DNA from 3 places in the Planifilum fulgidum genome. Region 2 is predicted to be linked to each of the others. Evidence: riboswitches for the same ligand, from Rfam matches in the RefSeq annotation. Region 2 holds a riboswitch; each other region holds the start of a gene.
What was found. A riboswitch is a leader RNA that binds a small molecule or an ion and turns the genes downstream of it on or off. The one in region 2 is predicted to bind S-adenosylmethionine.

Region 1: linked by a shared signal. The riboswitch ahead of metH (methionine synthase) and the one ahead of BM063_RS05195 (methionine ABC transporter ATP-binding protein) in region 2 are both predicted to bind S-adenosylmethionine.
Region 3: linked by a shared signal. The riboswitch ahead of metX (homoserine O-acetyltransferase MetX) and the one ahead of BM063_RS05195 (methionine ABC transporter ATP-binding protein) in region 2 are both predicted to bind S-adenosylmethionine.

Annotation. Positions count from the first base shown of each region.
Region 1 covers NZ_FOOK01000019.1:10,357-17,750, forward strand. Annotated here, with positions in the region: gene BM063_RS10975 (AIM24 family protein) at 594-1,310, shown strand; gene BM063_RS10980 (VOC family protein) at 1,382-1,801, shown strand; SAM riboswitch class I at 1,952-2,062, shown strand; gene metH (methionine synthase) at 2,132-5,581, shown strand; gene BM063_RS10990 (bifunctional homocysteine S-methyltransferase/methylenetetrahydrofolate reductase) at 5,714-7,394, shown strand, end outside.
Region 2 covers NZ_FOOK01000006.1:85,952-93,345, forward strand. Annotated here, with positions in the region: gene BM063_RS17920 (FixH family protein) at 1-220, shown strand, start outside; gene BM063_RS05185 (ABC transporter ATP-binding protein) at 609-1,535, shown strand; gene BM063_RS05190 (ABC transporter permease) at 1,532-2,302, shown strand; SAM riboswitch class I at 2,455-2,567, shown strand; gene BM063_RS05195 (methionine ABC transporter ATP-binding protein) at 2,641-3,621, shown strand; gene BM063_RS05200 (methionine ABC transporter permease) at 3,614-4,270, shown strand; gene BM063_RS05205 (MetQ/NlpA family ABC transporter substrate-binding protein) at 4,316-5,110, shown strand; gene BM063_RS05215 (APC family permease) at 5,320-6,915, opposite strand.
Region 3 covers NZ_FOOK01000007.1:95,420-102,813, reverse strand. Annotated here, with positions in the region: gene sdhA (succinate dehydrogenase flavoprotein subunit) at 1-825, opposite strand, end outside; gene BM063_RS05980 (succinate dehydrogenase cytochrome b558 subunit) at 841-1,488, opposite strand; gene metX (homoserine O-acetyltransferase MetX) at 1,666-2,781, opposite strand; SAM riboswitch class I at 2,867-3,010, opposite strand; gene BM063_RS05970 (ABC transporter ATP-binding protein) at 3,138-4,154, opposite strand; gene BM063_RS05965 (ABC transporter permease) at 4,167-5,087, opposite strand; gene BM063_RS05960 (ABC transporter permease) at 5,089-6,021, opposite strand; gene BM063_RS05955 (peptide ABC transporter substrate-binding protein) at 6,099-7,394, opposite strand, start outside.

The sequences.
Region 1 (7,394 bases), on a different contig from region 2:
CGTCCGGGAAGCGGAAGATGAAACCGAACAGGATGGCCGGAAGATCGGTCGGGAATCTCCCGCCAGGGTCGGGCCTTCCGGGCCTCCGGTGCCGCAAGGGAGACGGGATGACCAGACCGGCGGAGATTTGCTTCCCTGCTTTTTCCGCGCCGGTGCGGGACAGGCCGGCGGGATGAAGCGGGAGAAGGCGAAAATCCCGGAGATTCCGATGAAGGCCATCCCAAAGCCGATCCGGCCGGGCCGGGTGCGGCCGACCGAGCAACCCGTAATTGGCAGGGTGGCGGGGGAGCGATGGGAATGCGCCGGGATGCGGTTGGATGGGAGCCCCGGAAGGCGTGTCTCCCCTTCGTTAGGGGCGTGCCTCCTTTTGCAAGCGGCGGGCGGCCATCTTTTCGGCAAGCGCCGGTTCCGGCGCCCGCCCGGCGGAAAGGGGCCTTTTTTATCCTTTCCGCGCGGAAACGTTTGATGGCCCTCCGCCTCTCAAATCCGGCAAAAAAGCGCCGCGGCTTGTCGTCTTGGCGCCGTCCATCCGGTAAAATGGAGGTGGATGAGGGGAGCAGTGCAGGGGAAGGGGACTGAGAGCGTTGTACAGCGTGTATTCCAACGACCGGTTGTTCGCTGTCGTCGATCTCATGGAGGGAATCGAGGGAAGCCGATTTGAGATCCTCGAGTACAAGGAAGTGAAGAAAAGCGGGACCCCTTTGCGTCAAATTCGGATTGTTCTGAATGAAGGGGAGGCCCGGTCTGCGGAGGGGGCGCTCCAGTTTTTCAAGGGAAACCTCGCCGTGAAGACCAAACCGGGGGAAGGAGGGACCGCCTCCGAAATCCTGCGGAAGGCGATGACCGGAATCTTGGCGAATGAATCGCTGGTGAAGCAGCCCCTCATGCTTCCCGTCTACAGCGGGGAGGGCGAAATCTATCTGAAACCGTCCTATCATCACTATCAGCTTCTCTGGTTGGAGCGGGAGGAGATTGTCGTCGACGAAGACGTGTTTGTCGCCTGTGACACGACGGTCGGCGTCAGCCCCGTCCGGATCAAGCTTCCCGCTTCGGACGAAAAAGAGGAGAAAGAACTCCTGCAGGTGAAACTGTCCGGCACCGGCGCCTGTGTGCTCCGGTTGCCCGTTTCTCCGCAGGAGATCATGTGCCTGCCCATGGCCGGGGAAAAAATGCAGCTGGAAGGCGCCTATGCCTTTCTGCGGCGGGGGGCCGTCCAGCTCAGTGTGACCGGCAAGGAAAAGGATTCCCTCACTTATCACTTTTCCGGTACCGGCGAGGTGTGGGTCGCCCCCACCAAGGACGTTCGGTGAAAACGGCCGGCCGGAACGGGGGAATAATGGAAAGGGGCTGTGGAGCCAAACCCGGCAAGGGAGGATCATGGATGAGAATCAAAGTGACCAGCGTTTTTGTGGACGACCAGGAGAAGGCCCTTCGGTTTTACACGGAGGTTTTGGGCTTTGTGAAGAAACGGGACCTTCCGGCGGGAGGGGCCCGGTGGCTGACGGTGGTTTCACCCGAAGGGCCCGACGATCTCGAATTGCTGCTGGAACCGAACTGGAATCCCGCCGTCCAAATCAACGGCCGGCCCGCCGCCGCGGTGTTCCAGAGAACTCTCTACGAGGCGGGAATCCCTTGCACCGTGTTTTATGTGGAGAATCTGCAGAAGGAGTGCGAGCGGCTGAAGAAACGGGGGGTCACCTTCGCCGTGGAACCCGTCAAAACCGAAGGGGGGTACCAAGCCGTCATCGATGACACCTGCGGCAACCTCATCATGCTTTTCCAGGAGGAGGTGAGCGGATAAGAACCGGGTGAGGGCGCCTGCCACAACCGCCCCGTCGATTTTGACAGCGTATTGACAGTCCCGGGCCCGATTGATTATCATGAACAGAAACAGCTGCGGGAAGGAAAGCGCCCCGCTTCGGGAGAACGGACAACTTCATATTTGAGAGCGCTCTTATCGAGAGAGGCGGAGGGACTGGCCCGATGAAGCCCGGCAACCTATCGGAAGGGATTCCGATGTGGTGCCAATTCCTGCAGAGAGTCTATCTCTGGGAGATGAGAGTGTGGACCTTCGCCCAACCTTTCATCCGTCAGAGATGGAAGGTTATTTTTTTGCAAAGGATGATGGCCGATGGAGAAGCACCCCTTGGTTCGACGCATGGAGGAGAAAATCCTGATCCTGGACGGCGCGATGGGCACGATGCTCCAGCAGGCGGGACTTTCCGCCGGCGATTTCGGCGGGGAGGCGCTGGAGGGATGCAACGAGGCGCTCAATTTGACCCGGCCGGACCTGATCCGAAGGATTCACGAGGCTTACCTGGAGGCCGGGGCGGATCTGATCGAAACCAACACCTTCGGGGCGACGCGGATTGTGCTGGAGGAGTACGGACTCGGGGAGCGGGCGGAGGAGATCAACCGGAGGGCGGCCCGGCTGGCGGTGGATGCCGCCCGCCGGTGGTCGACGCCGGAGCAGCCCCGCTTCGTCCTGGGCGCGATGGGGCCGACGACCAAGACCCTTTCCCTGACCGGCGGCGTCACCTTTGAACAGCTGGTCGACGCTTACCGGGAGCAGGCCCGGGGATTGCTTCTGGGAGGCGTGGACGCGCTGCTTTTGGAGACGGCCCAGGACACCCTCAACGTGAAGGCGGGGGGCATCGGGATTCGCCGGGCCTTCGAGGAATTGGGGAAGGAGGTGCCCCTCCTCATTTCCGGGACGATCGAACCGATGGGAACGATGCTGGCCGGTCAAAACATCGAAGCCTTTTATCTGTCGGTGGAGCACTTGCGGCCGGTGGCCGTCGGCCTCAATTGCGCCACCGGTCCGGAGTTCATGCGGGATCATCTCCGGACCCTGTCCGGGCTGGCCCGGTGCGCGGTCAGTTGTTACCCCAACGCGGGTTTGCCGGACGAAGAGGGGCGGTATCACGAGACGCCTTCGTCGCTGGCGGCGAAGATGGCCGCTTTCGCCGATGCCGGTTGGCTCAACATCGCCGGGGGCTGCTGCGGGACGACGCCGGGGCACATCCGCGCCCTGGCGGAGGCCCTGCGGGGGAAGAGGCCCAGGCGGCCGGTTTCATCCCATCCGCCGGGGGTTTCGGGGGTGGAGGCGGTCTTCCTGGAGGAGAAGAGCCGCCCCCTCCTCGTCGGCGAACGGACCAACGTGATCGGATCGCGCCAATTTCGGGAGCTGATCGCCGCCGGCCGGTATGAGGAGGCGGCGGAGATCGCCCGCCGGCAGGTGAAGGGCGGCGCCCAGATCATCGACGTCTGCCTGGCCGATCCGGACCGGGACGAGCTGGAAGACATGGAACGGTTTCTCGAACATGCGGTGAAAAGGGTGAAAGTCCCCCTGATGATCGATTCCACGGATCCGGCGGTGGTGGAACGGGCCCTCACCCATTCCCAGGGGAAGGCGATCATCAATTCGATCAATTTGGAAGAGGGGGAAGAGCGCTTCGCCGCGGTGGTTCCCCTCCTGCGCCGGTATGGGGCGGCGGTGGTCGTCGGGACGATCGACGAAGGGGGGATGGCCGTCGATCGGGAGCGGAAACTGGCGGTGGCCCGCCGTTCTTACGAATTGTTGACGGAGAAATACAAGGTGGCGCCCGAGGACATCATCTTCGATCCTTTGGTGTTTCCGGTGGGAACCGGTGACGAAGCCTACATCGGCTCCGCCCGGGAGACGGTGGAGGCCATCCGGCTGATCAAAGAAGCTTTTCCCCGCTCCGCCACCATCCTGGGCATTTCCAACGTTTCCTTCGGCTTGCCTCCCGCGGGCCGGGAGGTGCTGAACGCCGTCTTTCTCTACCACGCCACGAAGGCGGGGTTGGATTATGCCATCGTCAATACGGAGAGGCTGAAGCGCTACGCGTCGATCCCCCCGGAGGAAGTGCGGCTCGCCGAGAGGCTCCTTTTCGGGACAACCCGGGAAAACTACGAGGCGGTATTAGGCGAATTCACCCAATTCTACCGGCGGAAGAAAGAGGAGAAGGCGGAGCCGGCGCACCGCCTTCCCCTGGAGGAGCGGTTGGCCCGGTATGTGGTGGAGGGTTCCAAGGACGGGCTGTTCGATGATCTGAAGGAGGCGCTGGGCCGGTACGATCCCCTGGAGATCATCAACGGGCCGTTGATGAAGGGGATGGACGAGGTGGGCCGCCTCTTCAACGACAACCAATTGATCGTCGCCGAGGTGCTGCAGAGCGCCGAGGTGATGAAGGCGGCCGTATCCTTCCTGGAACCCCACATGGAAAAGGCGGACACCCATTCGAGGGGAAAGATTCTCCTGGCCACGGTGAAGGGGGATGTCCACGACATCGGAAAAAATCTCGTGGACATCATCTTGTCCAACAACGGTTACGAGGTGGTCAATCTCGGGATCAAGGTGGCTCCGGAGCAGTTGATCGAGGCCTGCCGCCGGGAGAAACCGGACGCCATCGGCCTCTCCGGACTCCTGGTCAAGTCGGCCCAGCAGATGGTGGTGACGGCCCAGGATCTGAAGGCGGCGGGCATCGAGGTTCCCATCCTGGTTGGCGGGGCCGCCCTCACCCGCAAGTTCACGGAGACGAAAATCGCCCCGGAATATTCCGGGATCGTCCTCTACGCCAAGGACGCGATGGAGGGCTTGGAGCTTGCCAACCGGTTGATGGACGGCGAGGAGCGGCTAAAGCTGGCGGGCGAGCTCGGGAGGAGGCGGGAGCGCGCCTCGGGGCGCACCGGCGGAGGAAGCGGCGGCCCGACCGCTTTCGGGGCGGAGGGACGCTCTTCCGTCCGGCGGGACGTCCCGGTGTTCGAACCGCCGGATTTTGAGCGGCACATCCTGCGGGAGGTTTCCATCGATCATCTTCGCCCCTATCTGAACGAACAGATGCTTCTGGGCAAGCACCTGGGCCTCCGGGGCGACGTGGAAAAGCTCCTTGCCAAGGGAGACCGGAAAGCCCTCCGGCTGAAGGAAGAAGTGGACGCCTTCCTTTCGGAAGCCCAGGAAAAGGGCTGGATCCGGCCCCGGGGGATGTACCGCTTTTTCCCCGCCCAGGGGGAAGGGAACGACATCCTCATCTATGATCCCCGGGAGCCGGCGCGGGTGCTGGAACGGTTTTCGTTCCCCCGGCAGAAAAAGGAGCCGTACCTCTGTCTGGCGGACTTTCTCCGACCGGTCGGGTCCGGGGAAATGGATGCGGTGGGCTTCCTGGTGGTGACGGCGGGTGCGGGGATCCGGGAGCGGGCCGAGCGTTGGAAGGAGCGCGGCGATTACTTCCGGTCCCACCTGCTTCAGGCGGCGGCCCTGGAATTGGCGGAGGCCTTCGCCGAACGGCTCCATCAGATCATGCGGGAACGGTGGGGATTTCCGGATCCGCCGGAAATGACGATGAAACAGCGGTTCGCCGCCCGGTACCAGGGAATCCGCGTTTCCTTCGGCTATCCCGCCTGCCCGGATCTGGAGGATCAGGTAAAGCTGTTCCGGCTGATGGAGCCGGAGGCGATCGGCGTCCGGCTGACGGAGGGGTACATGATGGAACCGGAAGCGTCGGTGTCGGCGATGGTTTTTTCCCATCCCGAGGCCCGTTATTTCAGCGTGTTGTGATTTGTGACGCCCGAAAGATGCGGAATTCGCACTTTGCCTGCGGCCGGGGGCTGTGAACGCTTTGGCCTGTGAAGGAAAGGTCGCGGCACAGCTCCTGCCTGGACACCTTTAAAAAAACGAGGGGGGAGACCGGTGGGGGAGAAGCGATGTCTGAAGGAACACCTCAAGGAGCATCTGCTTGTCGGGGACGGGGCGATGGCCACCTATTTGTACCAGCAGGGAGTGCCGGTCGGTCTTTGCTATGAAGAACTGTGCCTGACCCGGCCGGACCTGATCCGGGAAGTGCACCGGGCGTACTTCGAGGCGGGAGCCCGGTTTCTGGAAACCAACACCTACGGGGCCAACCGGGAACGGCTCGCCCGTTACGGCCTGGAGGGGAAAGTGACCCGGATCAACCGCGCCGCCGTCACCCTGGCCCGGGAAGTGGCGGGGACGGAAGCCTTCGTGGCGGGGGCGATCGGCTCGATCCTGGCGGGGCGGGTCCCGCGCTACGACGAGGATGAATACCGGGACATGTACGAAGAGCAGGCGACGGCCCTGCTCCATGCCGGAGCGGACGCCATTCTGCTGGAAACCTTTCTGGACCTGGAGGAGCTGCTGCTGGCGGTGGAGGTGATTCGTCCCCTGACGGAGGCTCCCCTCATCGCCCAACTGGCCCTGATCGAGGTGGGAAGGACCCGGGACGGCTACCCGCTGACGGAAGCCTTTCGACGGCTGAAGGAGGCCGGCGTCGACGGAGTGGGTCTCAATTGCCGGCTGGGGCCTGCGGAGTGCCTTCGTTCCCTGGAGCAGGCGGTGGTGCCGGAGGGCCTTTACTTGTCCGCCTTTCCCAACGCCGGCCGCCTGGGGATCACCGACGGCGAGTACCGCTACAAGTCGTCGCCGGAGTATTTCCGGGAGAGCGCCCTGAGGCTGCGGGAGCAGGGGGTTCGCCTGATCGGCGGCTGCTGCGGGACGACGCCGCGGCACATCCGGGCGATGGCCGAAGCCCTGAAAGGGCTTTCCCCCCTGCCTCGGATCAATCCGGAGGATGCTTCCCCCGAAGGGGAGTCCGTCTCCCTCGCGGTTCAGCCGCCCCGGAAAGATCCGGCCATCACCGAAAAGGTAAGGACCGGCCGGACGGTGATTGTCGAATACGATCCTCCCCGCGATCTGGATATCGACCGCTTTCTTCACGGCGCGGCCCGGTTGAAGGAGGCCGGAGCCGACGCGATCACCCTGGCGGACAATTCGATGGCGACGGCCCGGATGAGCAACATGGCCCTCGGAGCCATATTGAAATCCCGGGGCATCGAGCCCCTGGTTCACATCACCTGCCGGGACCGCAACCTGATCGGGCAACAGTCCCATCTGATGGGGCTGTGGGCGCTGGGGATCGACCAGGTGCTGGTGGTGACCGGGGATCCGACGCGGATCGGCGACCTGCCGGGGGCCAGTTCCGTCTACGATGTCTCCTCCTTCGACCTGATCCGGATGGTGAAGCAACTGAACGAGGGGATCTCCTTTTCCGGAAAACCCCTCAAACAGCGGGCCCGTTTCGTGGTCGGGGCCGCCTTCAATCCCCACGTGCACAATCTGGAGGCCGCCGTCCGCCGGTTGGAGAAAAAGGTGGAGGCCGGGGCCGATTTCGTCATGACCCAGCCGGTGTACGACCCCGAAACCATCAGGCGGATTCATGAGGCGACCCGGCATGTCGGCATTCCCGTCTTCCTCGGGATCATGCCCCTTACCGGGTTTCGGAACGCCCTTTTTCTGCACAACGAGGTGCCGGGCATCAAAATCGCCCCGGAAGTCATGGAGCGGCTGCGCCGGT
Region 2 (7,394 bases):
GGGAGAACCGGTCAACGACGCGGACGAAGTGCAGTTCGAAATCTGGAAAAAGGGAGCGCCCAAGGACGATCATGAAATGATCGACGCGGAAAAAACGGGAGACGGGGTGTATTCCATCAAAAAGACCTTCCCGGAACCCGGGGAATACAAGGTGATGTACCATGTGACGGCGAGGGGAAGCCATGTGATGGAACCCGCCGAAACCCTGGTCGTCCAATGATGCCCCCGTGGAACAAAGGGGGTTTTTCTTTACATCCGCCGGAAAACCGCTGACGGCCGGCGGAAAGGCGAAACCGAGGCCCGAATCGGCCCTCCGCTCCATCGCGGACCGCTTTTTCACAGGCGGGAGGCCGGGACGCTGACAAACCTCAAAGTCCGGGGGCGGGAGGCGTTTTCCGCTCCGTCTTTATGCAGCAGGACTCGGCAAAAACCGCCTGACCAACCCTGTGCCTTCCCGCCGCGGAGGGCTTTTTTCTTCCGGGGAACCGGCAAACGGGGACGCTCTGTCGGGAGTGTTTCCCTTTTTTTCGTCGAATCAACGCGTACAATGAAGATGGGAACCGGATTCGACGTCGAGTTCGGAGAACGCCGCGTCCACGGAGGTCGTCATGATAAACAGCCCTGTGTTGGAAATCCGCGATGTGAGCAAAGAGATCGGCCGGCGGCGAATCATCGATTCCGTTTCGCTGAAGGTGTACCCGGGAGAAGTCATGGGAATTCTGGGGCCCAACGGCGCCGGAAAAACCACGCTGATCCGGCTGATGACGGGCCTCGTCGCCCCCACCCGGGGGGAGATCCGGATTCGGGGAAAATGCGTGCGATCCCAGTTTGAACAGGCCATGAAGCATGTGGGAGCCATCGTGGAAAATCCGGAGTTTTACCCGTTCCTGACGGGATACAAGAATTTGCTCCACTTTGCCCGGATGGTTCCGGGGGTGGGCGAAAAGCGGATCCGGGAAGTCATTTCCCTGGTGAAACTGGAGGAGGCCATCCACGATCCGGTCAAAACCTATTCTCTGGGGATGCGCCAGCGCCTGGGGGTGGCCCAGGCGATTCTGCACCGTCCCGCCCTGCTCATCCTGGACGAGCCCACCAACGGGCTGGATCCCGCGGGCATTCGCGAACTGCGGGATTATCTGCGCCGTCTGGCCGAGAAGGAACGGACGGCGGTGGTCGTGTCCAGCCATTTGCTTTCGGAGATGCAGCTGATGTGCGACCGGGTGGCCATCCTCCGGGGTGGAAAACTGATCGAAGTCCGGCGGATGAGCGAAATTCTCCGGCGGGATTCCGAGGAACTCCGAACCCGCTTCGAGGTGGATCGGACGGATCCGGTCCCGTCGGTACTGCTTCAACTGGGCTTAAACCGCGAGTGGAAAGAATGCCCCGGCGGTTTTGAGATAAGGCTGCGGCGGGAGGAAACCGCGGAGCTGAACCGGCGGTTGATCGAGGCCGGCGTTCGGGTGTACGCCATCCGACGGCTGGAACAGTCGCTGGAAGAACGATTCCTGGAATTGACGGAAGGGGATGCGCCGTGATCCTGGGAAGGCTGATCCGAAACGAACAGATGAAAATCATGGACCGGACGCGGACCCTGGTCATGTGGGCGCTGCTGATCCTGGCGGTCTGCCTGTTGGCGATCGGTCAGCGATTGATCTTGGTCTCCGGCGCCCCGGTGGACATGTGGGAATTCGCCGAGGGTTGCACCCACCTGCTGTTCATCGTCCAATTGTTCACCCTGGTCGTCGCGGGAGATATCATCTCCAGCGAGTTCTCCTGGGGAACGGCGAAATTGCTGCTCATCCGTCCCGTGAGCCGGACCCGCATCCTGCTGTCCAAATTTGCGGCGGTCGTCACCTTCCTTTTGGCCTGCATGGCCGTCCTCCTGCTGGCTTCGCTGCTGTTCGGAGCGGTCTTCTTCCGCTGGACGGGATTGGGTGACGCCCTGGAAGCCCTGAAACAACTATTTGCGCGCTACGGACTGTATGGGGTGGAAGTCCTCGTGACCGCCTCCCTCGCCTTCATGCTGTCCGCCGCATCCCGCAGCAGCACCCTGTCCGTCGGGCTGTCCATTTTTCTCTTTTTTTCCGGTGGATTTCTATCGGAATTATTGAAAATATGGGGAATCAGCTGGGGAAAATACCTGCTGTTTGCCAATCTGGATCTTTCGCCCTATTTCTACGGCCACTCCCCGCCTTTTCCGGGCATGTCCCTCGCTCACTCCCTGCTGGTGCTCGTCATCCATTTTGCGCTGTTTCACCTGATCGCCTGGTGGTCCTTTGCCAAACGGGATGTCCTGACCTGAGGCAGCCGGTCGCATTAAAACTTTTCCGATAAGATTTGTCGGCCCATCCAATCAAAACAGTTTGTATATTTTGGAATAACGCGGCGCTGTTGACACGCCGAGGGCGCCGTAGTAGGATGTTTCATGACAATTTCATACGGTGATTCCGCGCGCTCTTATCCAGAGAGGTGGAGGGACTGGCCCGATGAAACCCGGCAACCGTCCGCGGCCATACGCGGAAATGGTGCCAATTCCTGCAGAGCCCAACGGTTCTGGCAGATGAGAGAGGCGATTTTAGATATAAGATCCCTTTCTGCTCTGGCAGGAAGGGATTTTTTCGTCAACGGGTGGTGAAATCGATGATCGTACTGGATCATGTGAGCAAAGTGTACCGCTCTCCGAAGGACGGAGACGTGGTTGCCCTCAAGGATATTCATCTGGAAATCAAACGCGGGGAGATCTTCGGCATCGTCGGCCACAGCGGCGCCGGAAAGAGCACGCTCCTGCGCCTGCTCAACGGCCTGGAGAAGCCTACGTCGGGCCGGGTGACGGTGGACGGAATCCCCATCTCCGAAAGCAGCGAGCGCCAGCTGAGGGAAGCGCGAAAGAAAATCGGCATGATCTTTCAGCACTTCCACCTGCTCTGGTCGCGCACCGTCTGGGAAAACGTGGCCTTCCCCCTGGAGCTGGCCGGAAAGCCGAAACGGGAGATCCGGGAAAAGGTGGACACCCTGCTGGAACGGGTGGGGCTCACCCACCGGGCCAACGCTTATCCCGCTCAACTGTCCGGCGGACAGAAACAGCGGGTCGGGATCGCCCGGGCCTTGGCCAACGATCCGACCGTGCTGCTTTGCGATGAAGCGACGTCGGCCCTGGACCCCGAAACCACCGCTTCCATCCTGGAGCTGCTCAAGGAGATCCACCGGGACACCGGCATCACCATGGTGGTCATCACCCACGAAATGAGCGTCGTCAAACGGCTCTGCCAGCGCATGGCCGTCATGGAAGACGGAAAGATCGTGGAGCAGGGCGAAGTGGAGGCCCTGTTCCGCGAGCCGAAGCACCCGGTGACCCGGCAATTTGTGGAATCCCTGATCGCCGAAAAAGAAAACGCCGAACGGCACACCGCCTTGATCCGGATTCCTTCGCGCAAGCTGGACCTTTTGTGGGGCCTTCTGGCGGAACGGGTCAAGCGGGGCGTGACCGCCACCATCCTGCCCGATGCCGCGGAAAGCGGAGACCATGTGACGCTGCGGATCGGCGGGCCGAAGGACGCGGTCCAAGAAGCGGTAGCAGCCCTGAAGCAGGATGAACACCGCGAGGTGATCCCCCATGTTTGATCAACTGGACACCCAATTGTTGTGGCAGGCAACCGGGGAAACGATATACATGGTGGCCATCTCCACCTTCTTCTCGGCCCTGATCGGCATCCCCCTGGGCGTGCTGCTGGTCATCACCGACAAGGGCCATCTTTGGGAAAATGTGGCGCTTCAGCGCCTTTTGGGCGTGGTTGTCAACCTGTTCCGGGCGGTTCCCTTCATCGTGCTGGTTCTCTTCCTCTTTCCCCTGTCCAAACTGCTGGTGGGAACCACCCTCGGGCCGACGGCGGCCACGATTCCCCTGATCGCAGGGGCCGCCCCCTTTTATGCGCGCATGGTGGAAACCGCCATCCGGGAAATCGACCGGGGCGTGATCGAAGCGGCCTTGGCCATGGGGGCCACCCGGATGCAGATCGTCCGAAAGGTGCTGTTGCCGGAGGCCAAGCCGGCGATCATCTCCGGCCTGACCGTCACCTGCGTCTCCCTGATCAGCTTTTCGGCGATGGCGGGGATCGTGGGCGGCGGCGGCCTGGGCGACGCCGCATACCGCTTCGGCTTCCAGTCCTTCAACGACCAGATGCTGTACGCCTGCGGCCTGTTGCTCGTCCTCTTCGTGCAGCTGGTGCAGTGGGGCGGCGACCGGCTGGCGCGACGCGTCGACAAACGATAAACCCGATCCGTCAACCGACTTATCCGGAAAAGGAGGCATCGAATCATGAAAAAATGGTGGCTCGGACTGCTCTCGCTCGCTCTGCTGCTGGCAACGGCCGCATGCGGCGGAGGCAGCCAGGAAAAAACGACGCTCCACGTGGGGGCCACGCAGGTGCCCCATGCCGAAATCCTGAACCACATCAAACCGACGCTGGAAAAAGAGGGCATCCAGCTGGAGGTGCGCGTCTTCCAGGATTACGTTCTGCCCAATAAAGCGGTGGAAGAAGGGGAACTGGACGCCAACTACTTCCAGCACATCCCCTGGATGGAATCCACCAACAAGGAACAGGGATGGCACCTGGTCAAGGTGACGGGCGTGCACATCGAACCGATGGGAGCCTACTCCAAAAAATACAAATCCAAAGAGGAGATCCCCGACGGCGCGACGGTCGCCCTCCCCAACGCCACCAGTGAAATGACCCGGGTCCTGCTGTTGCTGGATCAGCAAGGGCTGATTAAACTGGACAACCGCGAAGGGGACAAAACCCTCAAAAACATCCGGTCCAACCCGAAAAAGCTGAAATTCAAGGCGCTGGAACCGGCCATCCTGCCGAGGGTCCTGGATCAGGTGGACGTGGCGGTCATCAACACCAACTACGCCCTTCAGGCCAAGCTGAATCCGCTGAAGGATTCCCTGTTCATCGAGGACAAGAATTCCCCCTATGTGAACGTGTTGGCCGTCAAGAAAGGCAATGAAAAGGATCCGGCCATCCAAAAGCTGGCCGAAGCTCTCACCTCTCCGGAAGTGAAAAAGTTCATTGAGGAAAAATACGACGGCGCCGTCGTTCCGGCCTTCTGAATGAAAACCCCCGCGCACAAGGCGCGGGGGTTATTGATTACAAGCCACCGACAAAATGGATGAGGGGGCGATTTTTCGTCCCGGCGCCCGCAAAAGCAGGAACCGCCCGGCAACCCCCCCGATGCCCATGCCGAAATCTGTTTCCACCCTGCGCACGAGGCGCAGGGTTTTCAGCACTGGACCCGGGACGGCTTTTCCTGAAAAGCCGATCACAGCGACGCGATCCACGCCTTCCGCACCTTCTCCTCCCGGTCCTCCCGGACGGAACCGGCGCGCCGGGCGCTCCGGATCCCCCAGAAGTAGAAGGCCAGAGCACAGGCGGCAATCAACAGCATGTCCACACCGTAGGGAATCAGGTTGTACCCGCCGAATCGCTCGCTGCCCAGACAGGAAACCAGGACGATGAAGGCGAGGTATCCGATCAGCCACAATCCGGCTTTCAACCGGGGGATGAAATCGGTCCAGCCCTCCTTTGCCTGGTAATAGAGGTAGATCGGCAGGCCCAGCACCATGATCAAAACCACTTTGCCCGTCAGCGGCCAGGTCGCCCAATAAAGGATCAAGGAGGCCAGGATGAACGCCACCGGGGCGATCACGCCCATCCCCTTCACCCGGATCGGACGGTTCGCCACGTCCCTTTGGCGCAGCACCATGACGGCAACGGGCCCCGTTGCGTAGGAAATGAGCGTGGCGACGGAAATCACCTCCGCCAGGGATCCCCATCCGCGGAACAAAAAGAGGAAAACGAAGGCAACCGCCAAATTGAGCCACAGGGCCGCCCGCGGAACCCCGTATTTCGGGTGAATCGACCCGAATATTTTGGGCATATAACCGTTCTCCTTCATGCCGTAAACCATCCGCGCCGTGGTGGCGGTGTTGGTGATGCCCGCCCCGGACGGTGAAACAAAGGCGTCGGCAAAGAGAAGCAGGGCCAGCCAATTGAGATTGAGGGCGATCGCCAGGTCGGCAAAGGGCGAGTTAAAGTGGATGCCTCCCCAGCCCTTGGCGGCCTGTTCCGGGGAAACGGCCCCGATAAAGGCAACTTGCAGCAGGATGTAGATCCCGCCGGCCATCAGGATCGACCCGACCACCGCGATCGGGATCGAGCGGCTCGGGTTTTTCGCTTCCCCCGCCAGATTGACCGGACTTTGGAAACCGTTGAAGGCGAACACCACGCCCGAGGTGGCCACCGCCGTGAGCACTCCGGACCAGCCATGGGGGGCAAAGCCGCCGTGGTCCGTAAAGTTTTCGGCGTGGAAGCCGGCGGCGATCAACCCCGCCACGGTGAGAAGGGGAACGGCCAGTTTGAACACGGTGATGGCGCTGTTCGCCGCCGCAAACAGGCGAACGGTCCAGAAATTCAGCAGAAAGTAAACGATGATCAACGCCCCGGCCAAGAGGAGTCCCGCCGGGGACAGTTCCTGCCCGTCGTACAGGCGCCCGGCCCATTCCCAGGGCCACGAGCTCATATATTGGACGGAAGCCACCGCTTCCACGGGGATGACCGATACGATCGCGATCCAGTTGGCCCATCCGGAGAGAAATCCGACGAAGGGGCCGTGCGAATGCTGGGCGTACCGCACCATTCCCCCCGTCTGGGGAAACATCGTTCCCAGCTCGGCATAGGTCAGCCCGATGAATACCGTGGCGATCATTCCCAAAACCCACGCGATGACGGCGGCCGGCCCGGCGACGGATGCCGCTTTCCAGGCACCGAACAGCCAGCCGGAACCGATGATGGTCCCCAGCCCCGTCATCAACAGGGCAAAAGTTCCCAGTTCCTTCCTCACGTTTTTCTCCGACACCTTCTCCACTCCCCAACCCGCGAGACAACTTGAGGGATCGGGAAATGCCCCGCGGCGCCTATATTGGGGAGAATTATATCACAAATGGATTTACGGATTCTATTTATTTTACCTTTTGCAAAAAATTGATTCTATTGACCAAACCGATGACATCAGCGGACGGGCTCCCATTTTTACTGTTTAAAAATTGAAAACAAAGGATTTTTCTTGCTTTGCGGGCATTCGTTTGTCTGATTTCAAATATGCGCATTACAAAATTCTTATAAAAAATAAGGGAAAAAGCCCCGCATGCATCCCGAACCCTCCCCTTCCATTCCCCCCTCCCACAGGGGAGATGGATTTCGCCTATAGGCGCCGCGGTCAAAAAACCGCAAAGCCATGGCGGTCCGGGTGCGGTTGCCGGGTCCCGATGTGATCCCGAAAATGATGAAAACAGGAAGGAAATCCTTTTATAAACAGCCCGGTTTGCACGCTTTTTT
Region 3 (7,394 bases), on a different contig from region 2:
ATACCACTCCTCCAGGAAATACCACGGCTTTCCGTCCTTGTAGGTCCAAACCCGTCCCCCTTCCCCGCGGGCCGACTCCGACATCAGGCGGAGCTTGTCATCCCCGGGGATGGCCGTCGGGTGAACCTGGATAAACTCCCCGTTGGCGTAAATGGCTCCCTGCTGATAAACGGCGCTGGCAGCGGAACCGGTGTTGATCATCGAGTTGGTCGACTTGCCGAAGATGATTCCCGGACCGCCGGTGGCCAGAATCACCGCGTCCGCCGGGAAGGCGCGGATTTCCCCGCTGCGCAAATCCTGGGCGACGATTCCCCGGCAACGGCCTTCATCATCCAACACGGCGGACAAAAACTCCCAATGCTCAAACTTGGTGACGCGACCGGCCACCTCGTAGCGACGCACCTGCTCATCCAGGGCGTACAGCAACTGTTGGCCCGTCGTCGCGCCGGCATAAGCGGTCCGATGGTGCTTGGTTCCGCCGAACCGGCGGAAGTCAATAAGCCCTTCCGGCGTCCGGTTGAAGGGGACTCCCATCCGGTCCATCAGGTAAATGATGCCCGGCGCCGCTTCACACATCGCCTTGACGGGCGGTTGGTTGGCCAAAAAGTCCCCTCCGTAAATGGTGTCGTCAAAGTGCTCCCAGGGAGAATCTCCTTCCCCCTTGGTGTTGACCGCACCGTTGATTCCACCCTGCGCACAGACGGAGTGGGAACGCTTCACGGGAACGATCGAGAACAATTGCACGTCGGCGCCCGCTTCCGCCAGTTTGATCGTGGACATCAGACCGGCCAAGCCGCCGCCGACAACGATGACCTTTTCATTCATTGGCAGTGCCCCCTTTTAGAACTGTGCCGACTGGGTCACGAATTCTGGGTCAACAAAGGCAAACAGGGCCCGAACGCCGATGTAGGACACGACGACGAAAACGACGGCCCACACCCAGGTGGAAACGGCTTGGGCGCGGGGTCCCACGGTGATGCCCCAGCTGACCAGGAAGGACCACATGCCGTTGCTGAAGTGGAAAACCGCGGCGATGACTCCGATCACATACAGGGCGAAGGTGAGATTGTTGGACAAAATTTCGTTCATCCTCAATCCCACTTCATGGGCGCTCAAGTCGTTCAGGGCGACGTAAATCCGGGTTTCCCAGACGTGCCAACCGACAAAGATGAAGGTGATCACCCCGGTCACCCGCTGCAGCATGAACATCAAGTTTCGGAAATAACCGAAATTGGTCACGTTGTTCTTCGCCTGGAAGGCGATATACAATCCGTACACCCCGTGGTACAGAAGCGGAAGGAAAATGAAGAAGATCTCCAAAAAGAGCAGGAAGGGAATGTCCCACAGCCACTCCACCTGCTCGCGGTAAGCGTCAGCTCCCCGGGTGGCGTAATAGTTCGTCAACAGATGCTCGAGCAAAAAAAAGCCCACCGGTATGACACCCAACAGCGAGTGCAGCCGACGGTTGAAAAAACTGGAGTGATTCATTGCCAGGCCCCCCATAAACCTGAGTGCTTCTCCTTATGTTACCCTGCTTTCCAAAAAAGCTGCACAAACGGCAGCAAAGAGATAAAATTCCTCATCAAAATGATTCACCGCTTTTTGGAAAGGGGTTTCACATAATGAATTAATACATCCCTATTGTACTCCCACAGTGTGGGAGCGTCAAGAAGACCTCATCCTCCCTTCCCCCAGGAAACGGCGAATGGGCGGCCCCACCAGGTCAAATTCGACCAAGAAAGCGTCATGGCCGTAGTGGGATTGAATTTCCTCCAACCGGGACCTTTTCCCCAGCCGCTGAAGCAGGGCATGGATTTTTCGCTGTTCCCGGATCGGAAACAGAATGTCTTCCCGGATGCCGATCACCAGCACGTCGGACTGAATCCGGGACAGCGCCCGCTCCACCCCTCCGCGTCCCCGGCCGATGTCATGCAGATCCATCGCTTTCAGGAGATAGAGATAGCTGTTCGCGTCGAAGCGGCGGACCAGCTTCTCCCCCTGATAACGCAGGTAGCTTTCCACCTGGAACATCGAATCCAGCCGGGTGATGGGTCCGTCGTCCTGGATCCGGCGGCTGAACCGCTTCTCAAAAAGGGTTTCGGTCCGGTAGGTGATCATTCCCATCATCCGGGCGATGGCCAAACCCCTTCGGGGGCCGGGCCCGGGATAATAATTTCCGCCCTTCCATTCGGGATCCGCCAAAATCGCTTGGCGGCCGATGTCGTTGTAGGCAATTCCCATCGGAGAGAGGGCAACGGAGGTGGCGATCGGGATCATCCGCTCCACCGCTTCGGGGTACATGATCCCCCATTCCAACACCTGCATCCCGCCCATCGAACCGCCGATCACCGCCGTTATTTTGGAGATGCCCATTTTTTCCAGGCAGCGCCGCTGGGCGCGAACCATATCACGAATCGTCACCACGGGAAAAGAGGTCCCGTAGGGACGACCCGTCCCCGGATCGATCGACGAAGGACCCGTGCTTCCGGCGCATCCGCCCAGAACGTTGGTCGTGATCACAAAATAGCGGTTGGTATCGATATATCCGCCCGGTCCGATCAATCCGTCCCACCAGCCGGGATGTTCCGCATCCCCCACGGCGTGGGCATCACCGGTCAGCGCATGACACACCAGGATTACGTTGTCCCTGGAATCGCTCAGGGTCCCGGCGGTCTCCACGGCGATCTCCACCTGCTTAAGGCGGCGGCCGCATTCCAAATCCAACGGACCGATCGGAACCGTCAGCTTTTGCGGGCAGTTGACGGTCGTCGCCACATCCATCCTCCCCCTTCCGGAAAAACAAGCGCCCTCTTCGATCAGAAGAGGGCGCGGGACCCACTAAGTGGGTTGGATTCCGTTCCGCCTCTTCTCATCTCTCAGGACCCGAGGGTCCTGCAGGAATTGGCACCTTTCCCCTCGTCCGGATCGTTCGGTCCGGCCGTTCCCTGCACGGGAGCGGGGTGGTTGCCGGGCTTCATCGGGCCAGTCCCTCCGCCTCTCTCGATAAGAAGACGCCTATTGAATTTTCTGTTATGATACGACAATCTGAAAGGGTGTGTCAACCCGCGGCAGATGATAAGGGGACGGCCGGGGGGGGGGGATTCCTCCCCCCTTTCCCGTCCCCTTAAGCGCAGAACCTACTTGGCCGAGATGTTCACCCGCAGACCCCGGTCCACGCGGGGAGCCTGAGGATGCTCCAGCCAGCAGTACACGCCGTGGCTGGAAGACGCTTCGGTCTTCTCCGGCATCATTTCATGGCAGATGTTCATCGCATGAGGGCAGCGGTCGGCGAAGGGGCACCCCTGCGGGGGCTTGAACAGGTCCGGCGGCGAACCCGGGATCGACTGCAGCTCCGTGTCCCGCTCCATGTCCAGCCGGGGCATGGAGTTGAGCAATCCCCAGGTGTAGGGATGGCGGGGACGGTAGAAAATTTCCTCCACCGTTCCGTACTCCACCACTTTCCCGCCGTACATGACGGCCACCTTGTGGGCGGTTTCGGCCACCACGCCCAGATCGTGGGTGATCAGGATGATCGCCGTTCCCGTCTTCTCCTGCAGCTCCTTCATCAGTTCCATGATCTGCGCCTGGATGGTCACATCCAGGGCGGTGGTGGGTTCATCGGCGATGAGGATTTTCGGATTGCAGGCCATGGCTATGGCGATCATCGCCCGCTGCCGCATTCCCCCGCTGAACTCGTGGGGATACTGATCCACCCGTTTTTCGGGCGTCGGAATCCCCACCAGGCGGAGCATCTCAATCGCCCGTTCCCGGGCCGCCCGCTTGTCGATCCCCTGGTGCCAGATCAATCCTTCCATGATCTGCCTGCCCACGGTCATCGTCGGGTTGAGGGAGGTCATCGGATCCTGGAAGATCATGCCGATCTCCGAACCGCGAATGCCGAACATCTCCTTTTCCGACAGGGTCAGCAGATCCTTTCCGTCGAAGCGGATCTCCCCTTCCTTGATGATGCCCGGCGGCGTCGGAATCAGGCGCATGATCGACTGGGCGGTGACGCTCTTCCCGCTCCCCGACTCGCCGACGATGGCCAGGGTTTCCCCCTTTTCGAGGGAGAAGCTGACTCCGCGGACCGCGTGCACTTCACCCCCGTAGGTCTGAAACGACACATGCAGATTCTCCACTTCCAAAAGAGCCATGATCTCCCTCCTTTACTTGCGCATTTTCGGATCCAGGGCATCCCTCAGGCCATCGCCGAGCATGTTGAAGGCCAACAGCGTCAGGCTGAGGAAAAAGGCGGGGAAGAAGAGGCGCCACCACTCACCCGACAAAATCACCGCCGTCGAATCGTCGATCATCGTCCCCCAGCTGGCGAAGGGCGCCTGCACCCCCAGCCCGAGGAAGCTCAGAAACGCTTCGGCGAAGATGGCGTTGGGAATGGTGTAGGTGATAAGAACAATAATCGGGCCCAAGGAGTTGGGAAGCAGATGCTTGAACAATATCCACCGGCCGCTCGCCCCCAGGGTCCGGGCGGCCAGCACGTACTCCTGCTCCTTCAGCTGCAGCACTTGTCCCCTAACCAGACGGGCCATGCGCAGCCAGCCGGTAATCGACAGGGCGATGATGATCGTCAGGACGCCGGGCTCCATCACGACCAGCAGGAGAATCACGGTCAACAAGTACGGAAGCCCCCACAGGACGTCGACGATCCGCATCATGATCTCATCGGTTCGCCCGCCCTTGTAGCCGGAAATGCCGCCGTAGAGCACGCCGATGATCAGATCGATCAATCCCGCCGCCAATCCGATCAGAAGCGACACGCGGGCGCCATACCAGGTGCGCACGAACATGTCCCGGCCCAGATCGTCGGTCCCGAACCAGTGCTCACTGGAGGGTTCCAGGTTCTTTCCGGTTTCCAGGTTTTGCTCATAATAGGTATAATCCACCATATAGGGGCCGAAAATGGCCATGACGGCGAGGAGCACGAGAATGACGAGACCCGCCATTGCCAACCAGTTCTTCTTCAAGCGCAACCAGGCATCCTGCCAGTAGGTAAGGCTGGGGCGCGCAATCGCCTCCGCCTCCGCCTCGCGGCGCGGCGCCGGTTCAAAAGCTTCTGCAGGCAAAGACATGTCAGTTCGCCCCCCTTCCGCCGATCTTGATGCGCGGATCCACCAACGTGTAAGCGATGTCCACCAGCAGATTGACCAGAAGAAGCAGCGCGGAATAGAAGATGGTCACGCCCATGATCACCGAATAATCCCGGTTGAATATGCTCTCCACAAAATATTTTCCGATGCCCGGAATGGAAAAGATCTTCTCGATCACGAAACTGCCGGTGATGATATCCACCGCCAAGGGACCGATGATGGTGATCGCCGGCAGAATGGCATTGCGGATCGCGTGCCGGGTGATGACCCTCGACGGGGACAGCCCCTTCGCGCGGGCGGTGCGGATGTAATCCTGGCTCATCACCTCCAGCATGCTGGAACGCATCAATCGGGTCATGAGGGCCAAGGGGGTGAAGGACAGGGCAATGGCCGGCAGAATGGTATCCTCGAAGGAACCCCACCCGGCGATCGGCAGAAGATTCCACTCAAGACCGAAATACTTCTGAAAGAGAGGGGCAAGGACGAAACTGGGGACGGCCAGCCCGACCACCGCCAGGAACATGACGGTATAATCCGGCAGCCGATTGTGGCGAATAGAGGCGATAATTCCCATGATCAGTCCCGCCAGCACGGCGACAGCCATCGCCTCCAGGCCCAGCTGGGCGGAGGCGGGGAACCCGTCGGCCAGAATGCTGTTCACATCCCGGGACTCCGATTTGATCGAGGGACCCAGATCGAACATGATCAGATTTTTCATATAAAGGGCATATTGCACCGGCAGCGGCTTGTCCAGATTATAATGCGCCTCCAGGTTGGCGATGATCTGGGGCGGCAACTTCTTCTCCGAAGCAAAGGGACCGCCGGGGGCCAGATGCATCATGATGAAGGTCAGGGTGGCGATCACCCAGAGGGAAATCAGCATGTAAAAAACGCGTTTTCCTATATATCGAAGCACCGGCAACACCTCCTCTGCAGAAAAAGCGGACAAGGGAAAGTCACCCCATGAAGGGGTGACTTTCACCCATGCCTCCATTAATGCTCAAGAATATAGGCATCTCGGAAGTAGACACTCCCGTCCGGGTTCCGCACGACACCCTTCACGTAATCCTGCTCCATGTAGAGATCCGTATAGAAATAGATCGGTGCGATCGGCATTTCGTCCATCAGAATGTCTTCCGCCTTGTGCAGCGCTTCCATGCGGACCTTTTGATCGGCCGTGGATTTCGCTTTCTCGATCAAGGCATCGTACTCCTTATGGCTGAAGCGGGTGTCGTTGTTGCCTCCACCCGTCACCCACATGTCCATGAAGGTCATCGGGTCGATGTAGTCGGGCAACCAACCAAGGCGTCCCACCTGGAAGTCGCCGGACTTGGTCTTGTCCAAATACACCTGCCATTCGGAGTTGCGCAGTTTCACGTCCACCCCGAGGTTTTTCTTCCACATTTGCTGAATCGCTTCCGCGATCTTCTTGTGACCTTCATCGGTGTTGTAATCGATGGTCACCGTGGGAAGCTTGTCATAGCCTTCTTCCTTCATGCCTTCCTCAAGCAGCTTTTTGGCTTCCTCCGGCTGGGCCGTTTCCGGCAGATAGGGATCGCGGGTCTCTACCCAGTCCTTGTTGGCGACAAAGTCCGGGATTCCCCACGGGACGAAACCGGTGGCCGGAACCTGTCCTCCCTGGGTCACGTTTTCGACGATCGACTTGCGGTCGATGGCCAAGGCAAAGGCTTTGCGGATCTTCTTGTTGTTAAAGGGCTTTTTCTCCACGTTGAACATGTAGAAGTAGATCGCCGGAGATTTCTGCGACTTGATCTCGCCGCTCTCCAGCCCTTTTTTCACCAAATCCGGAGGGATGATGATGGAATCCCCTTCATCCAGTTTACCGGACTTGAATTGCTGGTATCCCGTCTCCTCCTTCCCGATGAACGGGAAGTTGATCTGGGTCAGTTTCACATCCTTGGCGCCCCAGTAATGCTCGTTCTTCACCAGCTCGATCTTGGCATCGTGCTCCCAGGTCTTCAGCTTGAAGGGGCCGTTGCCCACGTAGGTGTCGGCCTCGGCGGCCCACTTGTCGTTTTTCTCCGCCACTTTCTTGTTGACCGGGAACAGGGTGTAGAAGCTGGTGAGAGACACGAAGTAGGGCGTCGGCTGCTCCAGCTCCACCTTCAGGGTGTGGTCGTCCACTGCCTTGACGCCGACATCTTCGGCCTTCGCTTTCCCTTTGTTGTACTTCTCCCCGTTTTTCAGGTAGTAGAGCTGGTACGCGTAGTCGGCGGGCGGTTTCTTCTTCGGATCGAGCACCCGCTTCCAGGCGTACTCGAAATCATG